3 regions of the Rhizobium sp. BT04 genome follow, and region 3 is predicted to be linked to each of the others. Evidence: predicted binding sites of a transcription regulator. Region 3 holds the regulator's gene; each other region holds the start of a gene.
The links. Region 3 encodes LexA, which represses DNA repair genes until DNA is damaged. Its sites were predicted from a motif close to TGTTCNNNNTGTGTTCNG; they were not measured.

Region 1 (5,981 bases), 950 kb from region 3:
CGGCGATATCTGACGTCGAGCGGATCGATATAGGGAATGCGTCGGCTTTTATCCGTCAGGGATTTGAGTTTTGCCTCAAGCAGCAGGCGGCTCTCGTCGTCCTCGCATTCCTCGATCTGCCGCTGCAGCGCTTCGATCTCTTCGCGGCGCGGGCGGTGAAGCGCAACACGGCGCATCATCGCGAGCTTCGTCGTGCGACCGACGGCAATGTTGGACGGCGATCCGGAGACGGAATAGCCGGCCCGGAACGGCGTTTCCTCCTCGGTTTCGGCTAGCCGCCGCTTGGCAAGGTCCGGCAGTTCCAGATCGTCGAGGAACACGTCTAGGAATTCTTCGCGCGTCAGCACGAAACGGAAGCCGTCCTCACCGTCGCCTTCGCCCGCATCCTTGGGTTTCCCGCCCCGGCTCCCCGGCGGGCGAGGAAGGATGTCGCCTTCGACGAAGGCCCTGTTTCCAGGCAGGATGTGATCGCGGATGCCGCCGCCGCCCCGTCGCAAGTTCGGTTCGGCCATTCCATCGATCGGCAGGCTGATCTCCCCGCCGTCGAGCACGTCGCGGATGTTGCGGTTTTGCAGCGAGCGTTTCACCGCCTGCTGCACGGCGCCCTTCATGCGTCGAAGGAACCGCTGCCGATTTTCCAGACTTTTACCGCGCGGATTTAGCCGCCGGTCGACAATGTGCATAATGGCTCCGCATTAACTTGCCTGTTTGACGCGCATGTACCATTCCACAAGGCGTCGAACCTGCCTCTCGGTGTAACCCCGCGCGGCCATGCGCGAGACGAATTCGCTGTGCTTCTTTTCCGTTTCGGAATCCTTTTTCGACCCGAAGGAAATGACCGGCAAAAGATCCTCGACCTGCGAAAACATCCGCTTTTCGATGACTTCCCGGATTTTCTCGTAGCTGGTCCATGACGGATTCTTTCCGCCGTTGGCTGCCCGCGATCTCAAGCAGAACTTGACGATTTCGTTGCGGAAATCCTTCGGATTGGCGATTCCCGCCGGCTTTTCGATTTTCGTCAGTTCCTGATTGAGGAGCTCGCGGTCGAGAAGCTGACCGGTATCGGGATCCTTGAAGTCCACATCTTCGATCCAGGCATCGGCATAATCGACGTAGCGGTCGAACAGATTCTGTCCGTAGTCCGCATAGGATTCAAGATAGGCCTTCTGGATCTCATTGCCAATGAACTCTGCGTAACGCGGCGCAAGATCGGCCTTGATGAATTCCAGATAGCGCTTCTCGACGTCGTCGGAAAACTGCTCGCGGCGGATCGACTGCTCCAGCACATACATCAGGTGAACCGGATCGGCGCCGATATCCGTGGTGTCGTGGTTGAAGGTGGAAGCGAGCACCTTGAAGGCGAAGCGGGTCGATATGCCGTCCATGCCCTCGTCGATACCGGCAGCATCCCGGTATTCCTGAACGCTGCGGGCGCGCGGATCGGTTTCTTTCAGGCTCTCGCCGTCATAGGTGCGCATCTTCGAGAAGAACGTCGAATTCTCGTGCTTGCGCAGGCGTGAAAGCACGGAGAAGCGGGCAAGCATTTCGAGCGTCGCCGGGGCGCATGGCGCATTGGCGAGTTCCGATCCCTCGATCAGCTTCTCGTAGATCTTCTGCTCTTCCGTCACGCGCAGGCAATAGGGCACCTTGATCACGCAGATACGGTCGATGAAGGCCTCGTTGTTCTTGTTGGCCTTGAAGGTCTGCCATTCCGCTTCGTTCGAATGCGCCAGCACGATGCCCGAGAAGGGTATGGCGCCGATATTCTCGGAGCCGATATAGTTCCCCTCCTGCGTCGCGGTCAGCAGCGGATGCAGCATCTTGATCGGCGCCTTGAACATCTCGACGAATTCGAGGATGCCCTGGTTGGCGCGGTTGAGCCCACCGGAATAGCTGTAGGCATCGGGATCGTTCTGGGAATAGGTTTCCAGCTTGCGGATGTCGACCTTGCCGACCAGCGACGAGATATCCTGATTGTTCTCGTCTCCGGGCTCGGTCTTGGCGATGGCGATCTGGCGCAACCGCGAAGGCTGAACTCTGACGACACGGAAGCGGGAAATATCGCCGCCAAAGTCGTCGAGCCGCTTCAGGCACCAGGGGCTCATCAGCCCGTTCAGGCGCCGCAGCGGGATGCCGTATTGCTCCTGGAGCAGCGACCCCATCGTCTCAGGATCGAAGAGGTTGAGCGGACTTTCGAAAACGGGGCTGATCTCGTCGCCCGCCTTCAGCACATAGATCGGATGAACTTCCATCAAGAGCTTCAACCGCTCCGCCAGCGACGACTTGCCGCCACCGACCGGGCCGAGCAGGTAGAGGATCTGCTTGCGCTCCTCCAGCCCCTGCGCGGCATGACGGAAGAAGGAAACGATGCGTTCAATCGTCTCTTCCATGCCGTGGAAGCCGGCAAAGGCCGGATAGATCCGAATGGTCCTGTTCATGAAGATGCGGCCGAGGCGCGCATCCCTCGCGGTGTCGACCATCTGCGGCTCGCCTATCGCGGCGAGCAGGCGCTCCGTCGCATTGGCATAGGCGATCGGGTCTTTTTTGCAGAGATCGAGATACTCCTGCACCGACATATCGGTTTCGCGGCGCGCTTCGTAACTGCGCGTAAACGCATCAAATACGGATCCGTTCAGCATGGGCCCTCCAGTAAGGTTATGCCGCAGGCTCAAAGTCTATAACCATCGAGATGGCTACGACGTTCCTAAGAATCAATAATTTCGCAGGTATATTCGACGCTCACCGGCCGTTTCTTGCAACGCACAAAAACGTGCATGCACCGGTTATTTTTACTCTACGAAACTGTTTCTCATGATAGTTGAAAAAAGCACCATTGCGGTATCAGCACATTTCGCGACGTGACAGAAAGATGAAAAGGGTGTGCAATGTCGCCCGTGATTCGAACTCTCGAAAAATCGACGATTGGCAACCAAATCTGCGCAAAGTCGATGCTGGACAGCATGTGCCGATCCGCCCCTGACAGATGGAATCGGGCACATCCCGGCCGCCGCCAATTCGTGCGCCCGCCGACCCGATTCAGCCATTGAACGCCTTTTCCAGCGCAGCGACATCGATCTTGACCATGCCGAGCATCACCTCGGTCACGCGCTTCGCCCGTTCACGGTCGCTGTCGGCGATCATTTCGGAAAGAATACGCGGAACGATCTGCCAGGAAAGACCCCAGCGATCCCTAAGCCAGCCGCAGGCCTCCGGCGCGCCGCCATTGGCGAGGAATGCCCCCCATATCCGATCGATCTCGGCCTGGTTTTCCACAAGAATCGCGATCGAGAAGGAATGGTTGAAGCTGTCGAGCGGGCCGGCCTTCATCGCCAGGAAGGCCTGGTCGCCAAGCGTGAACTCGATCAGCTCGACGCTGCCGGGAGGCCCGCTCGGCGTTTCCGCCGGCAATATAGTGGTGCGGTCGATCTTGGAATTCGGAATGATCGACACGTAGAATGCGACGGCTTCGCGGGCTTCCTCCGCAAACCACAGATTTGAAACGACCTTCGGCATGAACAGCCTCCTTGTTGATGGTTGATCCGGACGTTGTCCCATGATCCAAGGACGGCCGACGTGGATCGGCTCCGACAGGCTGCATCAGGTTTTTTCAGCCGCCTCCGCTCTATGGACGTCACAGCCGCGACTTCCGAGCCTGGGGAAACCCCTTGGGATTGCGGCAGTTCGGGAATGAAAGCAGAACATCTTTTCTGGTCTTTCCTTCCCGAATCACTACATTACGCGCCATGAGCAATAGTTTCGACGATATTCCCTTTTTCGACGAAGAGCCGGGCGAGATGGCGCGCAAGCCGCAGCCTCCTGCCCCCCCCGCCGGAAGAGCGCCCGCCGGTGGCGGCATTGCTGCGCGCGCCATGGCGGCCCGTGACGGCGGCAAGCGGCCGGATTATCTCGCCGGGCTGAACCCGGAACAGACCGAAGCCGTCGAAACGCTGGAAGGCCCGGTGCTCGTGCTTGCCGGCGCCGGCACGGGCAAGACGCGGGTGCTGACCACCCGCATCGCCCATATCCTCAATACAGGCCGCGCCTTTCCCTCGCAGATTCTCGCCGTCACCTTCACCAACAAGGCGGCCCGCGAGATGAAGGAGCGCATCGCGCTGCTCGTCGGCGGCGCCGTCGAAGGCATGCCCTGGCTCGGCACTTTCCACTCGATCGGCGTCAAGCTGCTGCGCCGCCACGGCGAACTCGTCGGGCTGCGTTCCGATTTCACCATTCTCGATACCGACGACGTCGTCCGCCTGATCAAGCAGCTGATCCAGGCCGAAGGCCTCGACGACAAGCGCTGGCCAGCCAAGCAGTTCGCCGGCATGATCGACACCTGGAAAAACAAGGGGCTCGGCCCCGCCGATATTCCCGAGGGCGACGCCCGCGCCTTTGCCAATGGCCGCGGCCGCGATCTCTATTTTGCCTATCAGGCGCGCCTGACGACACTGAACGCCTGCGACTTCGGCGACCTGCTGATGCATCCGATCGCGATCTTCCGCAAGAATCCGGATCTCCTGAAGGAATATCACGGCCGCTTCCGCTATATCCTCGTCGACGAGTACCAGGACACCAACACCGCCCAATATATGTGGCTGAGGCTGCTGGCCCAGCGCGCCAAGGGCGAGCCGCAGAACGTCTGCTGTGTCGGTGACGACGACCAGTCGATCTATGGCTGGCGCGGCGCCGAGGTCGACAATATCCTGCGCTTCGAGAAGGACTTCCCCGGCGCCAAGGTTATCAAGCTCGAGCGCAACTACCGCTCGACCGAACATATCCTCGGCGCTGCCGCCCATCTGATCGCCCATAATGAAGGCCGGCTTGGCAAGACGCTGTTCACCGATCGCTCCGATCCCGACGACGTCAAGGTGCAGGTCCACGCCTCCTGGGATTCGGAGGAGGAAGCGCGCGCCATCGGCGAGGAGATCGAGCAACTCCAGCGGAACAAGCATCTCTTGAACGACATGGCGATCCTCGTGCGCGCCTCCTTCCAGATGCGCGAGTTCGAAGACCGCTTCGTCACCCTCGGGCTCAATTACCGCGTCATCGGCGGCCCGCGCTTCTACGAGCGCTTGGAAATCCGCGATGCTATGGCCTATTTCCGGCTGGTCGCTCAAGCCTCCGACGATCTCGCCTTCGAACGCATCATCAACACGCCGAAGCGCGGCCTCGGCGATACGACGGTGCGCGCGCTGCACGACTATGCGCGCGCCCGCGATATCCCTATGCTTGCCGCCGCCGCCGACATCATCGAAACCGACGAGCTGAAGCCGAAGGCGCGCAAAGCCCTCTTCGATGTGATACAATCTTTCCGCCGATGGCAGGAACTGCTTGAAAACACACCCCATACCGAACTTGCCGAGCAGATCCTCGAAGAGTCCGGCTATACCGACATGTGGAAGAACGACAAGAGCGCCGAAGCCCCCGGCCGCCTCGAAAACTTGAAGGAACTCATCCGCTCGATGGAAAGCTTCGAGTCGATGCGCGGCTTCCTCGAACACGTCTCCCTCGTCATGGATGCCGAGACTAACGAGAACCTCGACGCCGTTTCGATCATGACGCTGCACTCGGCCAAGGGCCTGGAATTCGACACCGTCTTCCTACCCGGCTGGGAAGAAGGCCTCTTCCCGCACCAGCGCTCGCTGGATGAGAGCGGCCGCGCCGGCCTGGAGGAAGAACGCCGCCTCGCCTATGTCGGCATCACCCGCGCCAAGCATCGCTGCCACATCTGGTTCGTCTCCAACCGCCGCATCCACGGCCTCTGGCAATCGACCCTGCCCTCGCGTTTCCTCGACGAACTGCCGGAAACTCATGTCGAGGTCGCCGAGATGGAGCAGAGCTACGGCGGTTACGGCCGCGGCGGCTACGGCCAGTCGCGCTTCGACAAGGCCGAACCCTTCGCCAATTCCTATTCCACGCCCGGCTGGAAACGCGCCCAGGCCAACAAGACCGACGCCACCCGCGACAATTGGGGCAGCCGCTCC
Region 2 (5,981 bases), 1.8 Mb from region 3:
CAAGGGCGGCTTGCTCGATCGCCGTCGGCACCGCCTTCTTCTGGCCGAACGGGCTGATGCCGCCGACATGATACCCTGTCAGCCGCTCGGCATCGGCGGGCTTCATCATGTTGGCCGATTTGCCGTGAAAGGCGCTGGCAAGCTTCTTCATGCTGACTTCGCGATCCGACGGCACGACGACGCAGACCGGCTTGCCGTCCACCTCCGCCATCAGCGTCTTCAGCACCCGATGCGGCGCCTCGCCGAGCGCTTCGGCGGCCTGCAGTCCGACGCGCTCGGCATTGGGGTCGTAATCATAGGCATGGACCGTGAAGGCGACGCCTGCCTGCGAAAGAAGCTGAGTCGCGCGCGTGGTCTTGGACATCTCTTCCCCCGTGAACTCAGCGAGCCCGCCTGTCAGCCGCCGAACGTACCGGCATACATCTCCGGCTTGAAGCCGACCAGCAGCTTGCCCTTCGCCTCCAGCACCGGCCGCTTGATCATCGACGGCTGGTCGAGCATCAGGGCGATCGCCTTTTCCCGGGTCAGGTTCTCGCGCTCGGCATCGGGCAGTTTGCGGAAGGTGGTGCCGGCGCGGTTGAGCACCGTATCGAGGCCGGCCTGGTCGATCCAGGTCTCGAGATGGGCGCGGTCGATACCGAGCGCCTTGTAATCGTGAAACTCATAGGCGACGCTGTGTTCTTCCAGCCAGCTGCGGGCCTTCTTCATCGTGTCGCAATTCTTGATGCCATAGATGGTGACGGCCATGCCCGATCGATCTCCCTGTGATGACAGCGAGATAGCATGCACGCAAGCCGGCGCAAACGCCGTGCGGCGTGTTATCCCCCGGCTCGGCGATCACCGGTCCGGCTCAATTCTCCAGTGCGCCGGCCTTGCGCGAGACGCTGCTGGGGCTGTCGCAGGCGATCTTCATCAGGTCGCCGCGCCGCCGCACCAGCCGGTCCGATGTTCGGGTCAGGATCAACCCGTCCTGTGGGGCATGCAAGTCGATGCCGCCCGGTTGCCCCGGCCGGGTGATGATCGTCATGAGAAGATCGCCTTCCGCAATCCTCTCGCCGATATTGCGATGGAAGAGCACGGTGCCGCCTGCGGGGGCGCGAACAATCTCGACATTGTCGAGCGGCACGGCCGGGCCGGAAAATGTTACCGCCGCCGTCTCGCCGCTGACGATCCCCCGAGTCACGAGGAAACGCCAGAGCCCGTCCGCATCCTTTTTCGCCAGGACCGGATCGACATCGCGCTTGCCGCGCAGCTCGACGGTGACGGAAAGTTTGCCGGGCAGTCGGGACTGGCGTTCGCCCGGAACCTGATACTTCCATGCGAAACCGACAGCCTCCTCGAAGGCCGAGCTTTCGCCATCCGAAAGCAGCACGGCCTCCATATCGAGTGCGGCTGCAAGATCGGCGGCCTCCGGCCAGAAGGCCTCGTCGATATAGGCATATTGCAGGGATTCATCGTCGCAATGCAGGTCGAGCACGAGATCGGCGGCCAGCGCCATATGCAGCAGCTGTCGCTTCAATCTGTCGGTAGCCGGATAATCGTCGAGGTCTTCGATCAGTGTCGCCCGATCGACAAGGGAGATCAGCGGGAAATCGCGGTTGAAATTGGTGCGTGAGCCCAGGTCGAAACGACCCTGCAATTCGCCGAAATGCGATTGCGCCGCACCGATCGGATTGGCCTGCGGCACGATGGTGATATCGCCGGCGATCCCGCCTTCACTTTCTGCCTGCCGCAGCCGCTCGCAGAGGAAATGCAAGAGCACCGTTCCCGGCAGCTCACCGGCATGCAGGGCCGCCTGGATATAGGTTCTCGGCGCCTTCGGATCGCGGCCCTTAAAGCGCAGCACCGGCAGCCGCCACTCCGTTCCCGGCGTATCTCCCGGGATGATGATCTCTGAAACGTCCATGCTGTCCTGGCTCTCGTTTGTATCTCGAACAGGTTTTCCGAGTCTTATGCGTGGAAATTGCGCAAGTGCAAGCTCAGCCGAGCAGCGGCCAGCGATCGACGATCCGGTGTTCGGTTTTTCCGAGGAGGCTGTGGATCAGCAGGAATTCATGCGCCGTCCATGAAACCGGCCCGGCGAGGGTCGTCGGCGGCACGGCCTTGCGGTCGTAGAGCAGCGTCATATGCGGCGTGAAATTGCGGCTGATATTGTGTGGTAATCCTGTATTGTGCATGCCGACGCCCAATTGGACATGCAGCCGCGTAAGCGGTTTCAGCCCGCCTTCACCGCAAAGTACCAGCGGCCGTGCCTTGTCCTCCCGCCGAAAGCTCATGATCCTGTCGAAACTGATCGCGATCGGCGCGCCCTCCACCGTGGCGCCTGCCTGGCGCGCCGCAAACACCGCGTCCTCCGGCAGCTCGTCATAGTCGCCGACGCCGATAACGCTCACATGCAGCGTCGAAAGCCGCGGTTTTGCGGAAAGGGAGAAGGTCTTGCCATGGTCATCGGCGATCGCGGCCAGCTGCTGCTCAATGGTCGCGGGAGGACGGAGTGCGAAGAACAGCCGGTGTCCGCCGCTCCGCCGCCCAGGCTGGTTTGGGCCATGGCCGAAGTCGAAGGGAATCTGGTTCATGGCCTCAGCTCGTCATCACCCGCCTCATCGTTCCAAAAGAATGCCGAAGGATATCCCGAGAGAACGGAATATCAAGAACAAAAAAAGAACAATCGTGCAAGAAACGGGTTGAAACAGCGGCCGCCCCGTACGATTTTGTGGTATCGAAAACGCGGAGGCTGTGTCGTGAGTGAGACAACGCACCACTATCTCATCTTCGAAACCGCAGGCGGTTTCTGCGGCATCGCCTGGAGCGACGCCGGCATCACCCGCTTCCAGCTACCGACCAAAGCAGCGGAAGCGGCCGAACGGCTCTTGGTGCGCCGCCTGCCGGATGCCGAAGCCGGCACTCCGACGCCTGCTGTGCTGGAGACGGTCGCTGCGGTGAAGCGCTACTTCCAGGGCGAGGAGACGGATTTTTCCGGCGTCGAAGTCGATCTTGCCGGCCAGGATGCCTTCTTCCGGGATATTTATGCGGCGGCAAGGCGTATCGGCTGGGGCCGCACCACCACTTACGGCGCGCTGGCCAAGGAGCTTGGCGTCGGGCTGGAAGCCGCTCGCGACGTCGGCCAGGCGATGGCGAAGAACCCGGTCGCATTGATCATCCCCTGCCACCGGGTGCTTGCCGCAGGCGGCAAGATCGGCGGCTTTTCCGCTCCCGGCGGCTCGACTTCGAAGGCCCGCATGCTGGAACTCGAAGGCGTCAACCTCGCACCGCCGCCGCCTGCCCAGCAGTCGCTGGGTTTTTAAGCGGCGCAGGTGCTTTTTGATAGAGCCTCAACCGCTCAATGCGGGCTGGCTGTCGGCCGGATGATGATCTCGCTGACATCGACGTCATCAGGCTGGCTGACGGCGTAGAGGATCGAATTGGCGATGGCCTCGGGGCTGATCGTGATCGCCCTGAAAGCCTTCATGGCGTCCCGCGCCGTCGGATCGGTGATGGTGTCGGCCAGTTCCGATGTCGTCGTGCCGGGAGAGATGACGGTCACGCGGATACGATCGGTCTCCTGCCGCAATCCGTCCGAGATCGCCCGCACCGCGAATTTCGTCGCGCAATAGACAGCCGCCGTCGGCGAGACGCTGTGGCCGCCGATCGAAGACAGGTTGATGATCTGCCCCGATCCCTGCGCCTTCATGATCGGAAGCGCCGCTGCGATGCCGTAGAGAACGCCCTTGATATTGACGTCGACCATCCGGTCCCACTCGTCGACCTTGAGGGCCTCGAGCGGCGAGAGCGGCATGACCCCGGCATTGTTGACGATGACATCCAGCCGTCCGAATTCGGATTTGGCAAAGCCCGCGAAGGCTTCCACCTGGGAACGGTCGGTGACGTCAAGCTGTCGCAGGCGCACCGTCCCGCCCTTTGCGGCGATGTCGCCGGCGAGTTCCTCCAGGCGCTCGGTGCGGCGGGCGCCGATCACGATATGGGCGCCTGCGGCAGCCAGTACCTTTGCCGCAGCCTCTCCGATGCCGCTGCTGGCTCCGGTGATGGCAATGACTTTTCCTTTGATATCAGACATTTCAAGCTCCATTTGTACGCCGCTCGCCTGGCGATGCGGTTGAGGGTTTTTTGGTGGTCAGGTGGGAAAATCGGCGCTGAGCGTCGTCTCCGCCCAGGCATCGAAGTTTGCGCGCAGCGCATCGAGCCGTTCGCGGGCGATCTTCAGGGCGGGTGCGCCGAGCAGCAGGCGCAGCGGCGGCGCGTCCGCTTCGAAAGCCGATATGATCGCGGTGGCCGCGCGCGTGGGATCGCCCGGCTGGTTGCCGGAGATCGAGCGGGTGGTCTGGCGTCGCTTGCCGGATGTTTCGGCATAGTCTTCGATGATCGTGCTGGATTCGACCATCGACCGGCCGGCCCAGTCCGTGCGGAAGGCGCCGGGTTCGAGGATTGTCACATCGATGCCGAGCGGTTTGATCTCATGCGAAAGCGATTCCGACAAGGCTTCGACCGCGAACTTGGTGGCGTGGTAGTAGCCGGTTGCGGCAAAAGCGACGAGCCCGCCGAGCGAGGAGACGTTGAAGATATGCCCTTGCTGGCGTCGGCGCATGCCCGGCAGGACCCGCTTGGTGACGGCGATCAATCCGAAGACATTGGTCTCGAACTGAGCGCGTATCTCCGCATCGTCGCCCTCTTCGATCGCCGAGAGGTAGCCGTAGCCGGCATTGTTGACGAGGACATCGATCGCGCCGAAATGGGTTTCGGCATCATGAACGGCGCGGGCGACGGAGTTGCTGTCCGTCACATCGAGTGCAAGGGCGAGCGCGCGGTCGCCATGCTCTGCCGTGAGATCTGCCAGGCTCTCGGGTCTGCGCGCCGTCATGGCGGCGCGCCAGCCACGCGCCAGGACGGCTTCGGCGAGCGCCCGGCCGAGGCCGGACGATGCGCCGGTGATGAACCAGATGGGTGTTGGGGAAGACATGATCGTCATCCTTTCCGGCCGGCAAACGCGGCCTTCTCCTGTGGGGTATTGCCTTTCAGGCGGCGCGTCATTTGCGCCGAAGCACCATGCCGCCATGATGGAGGGTGTTACCGTCGACGAAATCGCCGTCGGCCGTAAAGCCCGTATCATCCCAATATTCGATGTGGCTTCCGGTGACTTCGTAGCGTCCCCGGTAGGCGCTTTCCCGGTTGCCGCGGGCTTCGTCGTAGCGGCCAGTGGGCAGAAGTTCGTGGCGGACGCGGCCATCATCCGTAACCCACATGCCGACATAGGGATGTTGCTGCATTGTGTTCTCGCTTGTTTGTTGCTGCTGAGTTTCTCGGTCGTTCACGGTATCGGCGGCGGACGAATCGGTCGCCGCGCCAGCCAGGGTGACCGCCGTGAAAAACTGCAGGAGGGGGCTTTTGAAAATCCTTCGCATTGCCTTGCCTTTCGAAGCCTTCATGACCTCGACTGAAAGATAAGACGGAGAAGCCGAGCGATTAAGTTGCCAATCCAGGATGACGTGGTTAGAAATGCTAACCAATGGTCGACGATCTCGAAGGCATTTCAGTTTTTCTTGCTGTGGCGGAGGCGCGCAACTTCCGGCTCGCCGGCGAGCGGCTTGGCGTCACCCGCTCCGCCGTCAGCCAGGCCCTGCAACGCCTGGAAGATCGGGTCGGCGTCGCCCTGGTCCGGCGCACGACGCGCAGCGTCAGCCTGACCGAAGCCGGCGAAGTGTTCTTCGAGGCGGTTCGTCCATCGGTCCGCCAGGTCAAGGATGCGATGCAGACGGTGCGGGAAATGCAGGCGCGCCCAAGCGGCTGGCTCAGGATCACGGTTTCCTCGATCGCCGAGAACTTCCTCTCCGGCACCTTGCTGGCCGGCTTCATGGAAGCCTGCCCTGACATCAAACTCGATATCACCATCACCGATGACGAATTCGATATCGTCGAGGCCGGGTTCGACGCGGGTGTCCGGCTGGGCGAAGTGATCGAACAGGACA
Region 3 (5,981 bases):
CGTCTTCTGCATGATCTTGGCGCGCGGATCATAGTTCTTGTAGACGCGGTGACCGAAGCCCATCAGGCGGAACGGATCGTTCTTGTCCTTGGCGCGGGCGATATATTCCGGAATGTGGTCGACCGAGCCGATTTCCGAAAGCATGTTGAGCGCCGCTTCGTTGGCGCCGCCATGGGCGGGGCCCCAGAGGCAGGCGATGCCGGCGGCGATGCAGGCGAACGGGTTGGCGCCCGACGAGCCGGCGAGCCGGACGGTCGAGGTCGAGGCGTTCTGCTCGTGGTCGGCATGCAGGATGAAGATACGATCCATGGCGCGGGCAAGCACCGGATTGACCACATATTCCTCGCAGGGCACGGCAAAGCACATGCGCAGGAAGTTCGAGGCGTAGTCGAGATCGTTCTTCGGGTAAACGAAGGGCTGGCCGATATGGTACTTGTAGGCCATGGCGGCGAGCGTCGGCATCTTGGCGATCATGCGCAGGCTGGCGACCATGCGCTGGTGCGGATCGGTGATGTCGGTGGAGTCGTGATAGAAGGCCGACAGCGCGCCGACACAGCCGCACATGACGGCCATCGGATGCGCATCACGGCGGAAGCCGGTAAAGAAGCGGCTCATCTGCTCGTGCACCATGGTGTGGTGCGTGACGCGATAATCGAAATCCTTCTTCTGCGCGGTGGTCGGCAGTTCGCCGTAGAGAAGCAGGTAGCAGACCTCGAGGAAGTCGCCATGCTCGGCCAACTGCTCGATCGGATAGCCGCGATGCAGCAGCACACCCTCGTCGCCGTCGATATAGGTGATTTTGGATTCACAGGATGCGGTCGAGGTAAAACCCGGATCGTAGGTGAAGGAAGCGGTGTTCTTGTAGAGAGCACCGATATCGATGACGCTCGGGCCGATCGTGCCGCTTTTGACAGCGAGGTCGACTGATTTGTCACCGATTTTTATTGTTGCGCTTTGATCCGTCATGCTGATCCTCCGAACTGGCGGTGGCGCCACAAAAGCGCCATAGGGGTTAAGCGTCCTCACCGATAGCTATATGATCGCGAAGCTAATGCCAAGTTACCCCGATGGCATTTTGTGCATTGCGGCATCACCTTTTAGGCACTGCAGCGATGAGCCGCACGCATAGCGGAAGCCAATGATTCGACTGGTCTTTTGGCGCTCGCGATTTCCCCTCATATTTCAATCGATTATTCTTGCTCGTTTTGATTGAAGGTTGCATTCTGGCCGCCAGTGCGGGTGACCTTGGGCGGCATATGCAGGAATTGACGACAGTCGAATTGCGGCCGGAAGCGGGCACCGGCGTCGCCGATCAGCCGGATTTTGCTGCGTCTGTCGTGGTGACGCGACCGGCAAGGACACAGTCGGCAGTGCCGTTGCGCCACCGGCTGCCGGCCGCAGCCATGCAATCGCTGCGTGCCGGGGCCTGCATGCTGGCCGAGGAAGCCGATCATGGCCGTCTGCTGCTGTTCTCGCCGGTCTTCCTCGGCGCCGGCTCGGCCGTCTGGTTTCTCGCCGCATCGGATTTTCCCCTCGTTGCATCGCTGCTTTGCCTGCTGGTGCCGGCGGCCGCGGTTTTCCTGACCGGCCGCAGCCGGCCGGCATTGCGGGCGACGTTCGCTGCGCTTGCACTTTTCGCCTGCGGCATGCTCTCGGCTGAGTTCGAGAGCTGGCGGGCTTCGACCGTCATCCTCGATTCATCCGTGACGACGACGGTGACGGGCCGTGTCGAACGGCGGGAAGGCGACGGCCGCGGGCGCTGGCGCTACATTCTTGCCGTCGCGGGCACGGAGGCGCCGGAGTTGAAGCGGCCGCCGGGACGCATAACCGCAATCGTCCGTGGCGCCGACGCGCCTTTCGAGATCGGCGACATTATCACCGGCAGGGCACGGCTGACGCCACCGGCAGGCCCCGCACTTCCTGCGCTCAACGACTTCTCATTCGGTGCTTATTTCGATGGCATCGGCGCCAATGGTTTCTTCTATGGCGCGCCTGAGAAAGTCGACGTGCAGGCAGGCCCGCAGGCTGCCAGGTCGACGTCGGACGCTCTGCTCGAATGGCTCTACCGGCTGCGCAGCGGCATCGGCGACCGCATACGATCGATCCTGCCCGGCGACACGGGCGCTTTTGCCGCTGCTCTGGTGACGGATGAGCGGCGCGCCATCTCGAATGCGACGACGGAGGCGCTGCGCCAGTCCGGCCTTGCCCATATCGTTGCGATCTCGGGCCTCAATATGGCGTTGTCGGCCGGCATCTTCTTCGTCGGTTTCCGGATGCTGCTCAGCCTCTTTCCCGGCGTCGCCCAGGCCTATCCGACCAAGAAGATCGCCGCCGCCGGCGCGCTCATCGCCGTCACCGCCTATTTCCTGATCTCCGGTTTCGGGGTCTCGGCCGAACGCGCCTTTATCATGATGGCCATCATGCTGGTTGCCGTGTTCTTCGATCGGCCATCGATCAGCCTGCGCAATGTCGTTCTCTCCGCGTTGGTCATCATCGCCATTTCACCCTCCGAAGTCTTGGGCCCGAGCTTTCAAATGTCCTTTGCCGCGACATTGGCTTTGGTATCGGGTTATCAGCTGTGGAAGGATCGGCGTGTCCGGGAAAACGCCTTGCTGAAACTGCCGATCGTCAGGCCGGTGGTCGCCGTCGCCGGTTTCTTCGGCGGCGTCTTTCTGACCTCGCTGATCGGCGGTTTTTCCACCGCGCTGTTTTCGATCGAGCATTTTCATCGCCTGACCGCTTACGGCCTGCCGGCAAACCTCGCGACGATGCCGATCATTTCCTTCATCGTCATGCCGGCCGGGCTGCTGGCGATGTTGCTCATGCCTTTCGGTCTGGACGCTCCCCTCTGGGAGGTGGTCGGATTCGGCCTCGATCTGGTGATTGCGGTCGCCAAGACGGTGTCCGGCTGGGGCGGTGATATCGGCATCGGCCGCTTGCCCGCCTGGTATTTCGCTGTTGCCGTGGCAGGCTTTCTGCTGCTGACGCTGCTGCGCACCCGGCTGCGCCATGTCGGCACATCGATCATATCAGTCGCGACTCTTATCCTGCTGCTTCTGCCGGTTCCCCGGCCGCCGGACCTGGTGATTTCGGAGGATGGTAGTCTGGTTGCGGTCGTCGCGGTCGCGGCGATCGCTTCCAACCGTGAAAACCCGCCGGATTTCATCTTCGACCAGTGGCAGCGAGCGCTGGTCCTGCCGACGCATGCAGCGCCGAAGATGCTGGATGGTCCCGCTATCCCGCCGGAAGGAGAAGACCGCCGCGTCAGGCTCTCCCGCGATCAGCAGAACGAAGCGAGGACGGCGATGCAGGCGGCGGCCGCGGGCGGCGACGCAAACCGTTTTTCCTGCGTCAAGAAGGCCTGGTGCACATCAAGGCTCGGCAATGGCCATATCGTCACCGTCATCGACAATGCCGCCTATCTCGGTCCGGCCTGCGATGCGGCCGATATCGTCGTGACATCGGTCCGCCTGCGTTTCAACAGCTGCCGCTCTGGTGGGACGCTCTTTACCGGCGAGACGCTGCGCAGGACAGGCTCCGTGGAGTTGCGCTTCACCGATGCCGGCCTGGAGGTCGTGAGCGCATTCGAGACCCTGTCGCGGCCATGGATGCGCCATCGCGCCTATGACTGGCGCAGCAACAGTTTTGCCGAATCCGGCCTGTCTGGTGTCAGTGATAGCGGCGAATGAGGCCGACGAGCTTGCCCTGTACCTTGACGCGGTCCGGCCCGAAGATCCGGGTCTCGTATGCCGGGTTGGCGGCCTCCAGCGCGATCGAGGCGCCTTTGCGGCGGAAGCGCTTCAGCGTCGCTTCCTCGTCATCGACGAGGGCAACGACGATGTCGCCGGGACTTGCGGTGCTGCCGTTGCGGATGATCACGGTGTCGCCGTCGAAGATGCCGGCATCGATCATCGAATCGCCCTTGACCTCGAGCGCATAATGTTCACCGGAGCCGAGCATGTCGGCGGGAACGACGATGTCGTGGGTATTGTTCTGGATCGCCGAGATCGGCACGCCGGCGGCGATCCGGCCCATAACAGGCACGGAGACCGAGTTGCCGTTATCGGCGACAGGTTTGGCAGGAGCGGGAGCGGCGACCGGCTGGGGCTTGCCGAGGCTGCCTTCGATGACGCTCGGCGAAAAGCCCCGCCGTGGCTGGATGCTGGGGCTGTAGGCCTCCGGAAGCTTGATGACCTCGAGTGCCCGGGCCCGGTTCGGTAGGCGGCGAATGAAGCCGCGTTCTTCGAGCGCTGTAATCAGGCGATGAATGCCGGACTTCGAGGCAAGATCGAGGGCATCCTTCATTTCGTCGAAAGACGGCGGAACGCCGGACTCCTTCATGCGCTCATGAATGAAAAGGAGAAGCTCCTGTTGTTTGCGCGTGAGCATCGACGTCAGACCCCTGATTGAAACAAATCCAGAACAGACACTATATGTTCCATATGTGTTCCGCAAGTGGCTAAATTTCCGTAAAACTTGCCGCCAACTCGTTGAGATTTTTATTTTCGTTCGCCGGATTGGCGGACAAGTCTTGCCTTGGGTGGCACTCTCACACATCTCTGCTTTGCCACGAGAGGGGATATCATGAACGCGCATTCCGCCAAACCGCATCCGCTGGATCACGTCGTGCTGCCCGTCGTCAATATCGATCTGGCGCGCGAAAGGCTCGGCAAGCTCGGCTTTACCGTTGCCGCCGAGGCGCGCCATCCCTTCGGAACGGAAAATGCCTGCGTCTTTTTTGCCGACAAGACCTATCTGGAGCCGCTCGGGGTTGCGAGCATCGCCGAGAGCGAGACGTCGGCGCGGCAAGGCAATGTCTTCACCGCCCGCAACCAGGCTTTCCGTTTCCGCTGCGGCGAGGAGGGGCTTTCGGCAATCGTCTTCGCCACCGAAGATTCTGCCCGTGATCATAAGAATTTCGCCAGCAAGGGATCGAGCGCCGGCGAGATGCTGGAGTTCAGCCGGCCGATGATGATGCCGGATGGTTCCGAGAGCGTCGGCAGCTTCAAATTGGCTTTCGCCAGCGATCTGCGGGCGCCTGATTTCTTCCTCTTCACCTGTCAGCGCATCAACCCGCTCCCGGCTGACCGTGGTGCGCTGGAGAAACATGCCAATGGCGTCATCGGCATAACCGAGGTTGCGCTTTGCGCGCCTGATGCCGCCGCATTCGGCGCCTTCGTCAGCCTCGTCGCGGCGCAGCCGGCAATCGAGAAAACCGGTTTCGGCGTCAATATCGCCGCGTCGAATGCGAGAATCAGCCTGATGACGCCGGAAGGGCTGGAGGCCTATTTCGAGATCGCCGTCTCATCCGCCGACCGCGGCCTGCGCGGCCGGGCAATCCTCTTTGCTGTCGCCGATCTTGCCGTGACAGAAGCGCATTTGGCTGCTAACGGAGTGACGTATACGCGCAAGAACAATCGCATTCTGGTGAAGCCCGCGCCCGGGCAGGGCACGCTCTTCGCCTTCGAGGAAACACGATGAGCACCGATACGAATTCCGAAGTCAAGATCGGCGAAGGCCAGGGCCAGGTCACCTTTTCAAATGCCGGCCGCCTGTCGCTGATTGCCGGCCCCTGCCAGATGGAGAGCCGCGACCACGCCTTCATGGTCGCCGGCACGCTGAAGGAGCTTTGCGAAAAGCTCGGCATCGGCCTCGTCTATAAGAGCTCGTTCGACAAGGCGAACCGCACTTCGCTTTCGGCCGAACGCGGCATCGGGATTGAAAAGGGTATGGAGGTCTTTGCCGACCTGAAGAAGGAATTCGGCTTTCCCGTCCTGACCGATGTCCATACCGCCGAGCAATGCGCCGAAGTGGCAGAGGTGATCGATGTGCTGCAGATTCCAGCCTTTCTCTGCCGCCAGACCGATCTTCTCATCGCCGCCGCCAAGACCGGCCGCGTCGTCAACGTCAAGAAGGGCCAGTTCCTCGCTCCCTGGGATATGAAGAACGTCCTGAAGAAGCTCAACGCCAGCGGCAATCCG

Region 1: QMO82_RS15670 (ATP-dependent helicase) is a predicted target of LexA. The motif match lies at 3,684-3,701, and genes of this name have one in related genera.
Region 2: QMO82_RS24455 (2'-5' RNA ligase family protein) is a predicted target of LexA. The motif match lies at 2,650-2,667, and genes of this name have one in related genera.

Annotation. Positions count from the first base shown of each region.
Region 1 is NZ_CP125652.1:1,440,934-1,446,914, forward strand. Features, by position in the region: gene QMO82_RS15655 (YeaH/YhbH family protein) at 1-683, opposite strand, end outside; gene QMO82_RS15660 (PrkA family serine protein kinase) at 696-2,639, opposite strand; gene QMO82_RS15665 (VOC family protein) at 3,037-3,513, opposite strand; gene QMO82_RS15670 (ATP-dependent helicase) at 3,744-5,981, shown strand, end outside.
Region 2 is NZ_CP125652.1:3,328,601-3,334,581, forward strand. Features, by position in the region: gene ybaK (Cys-tRNA(Pro) deacylase) at 1-364, opposite strand, end outside; gene QMO82_RS24445 (ArsC family reductase) at 397-747, opposite strand; gene QMO82_RS24450 (succinylglutamate desuccinylase/aspartoacylase family protein) at 851-1,906, opposite strand; gene QMO82_RS24455 (2'-5' RNA ligase family protein) at 1,980-2,576, opposite strand; gene QMO82_RS24460 (methylated-DNA--[protein]-cysteine S-methyltransferase) at 2,742-3,305, shown strand; gene QMO82_RS24465 (SDR family oxidoreductase) at 3,341-4,075, opposite strand; gene QMO82_RS24470 (oxidoreductase) at 4,133-4,984, opposite strand; gene QMO82_RS24475 (Atu4866 domain-containing protein) at 5,043-5,417, opposite strand; gene QMO82_RS24480 (LysR family transcriptional regulator) at 5,522-5,981, shown strand, end outside.
Region 3 is NZ_CP125652.1:486,898-492,878, forward strand. Features, by position in the region: gene gltA (citrate synthase) at 1-966, opposite strand, end outside; gene QMO82_RS10945 (ComEC/Rec2 family competence protein) at 1,257-3,689, shown strand; gene lexA (transcriptional repressor LexA) at 3,670-4,389, opposite strand; gene QMO82_RS10955 (VOC family protein) at 4,585-5,481, shown strand; gene kdsA (3-deoxy-8-phosphooctulonate synthase) at 5,478-5,981, shown strand, end outside.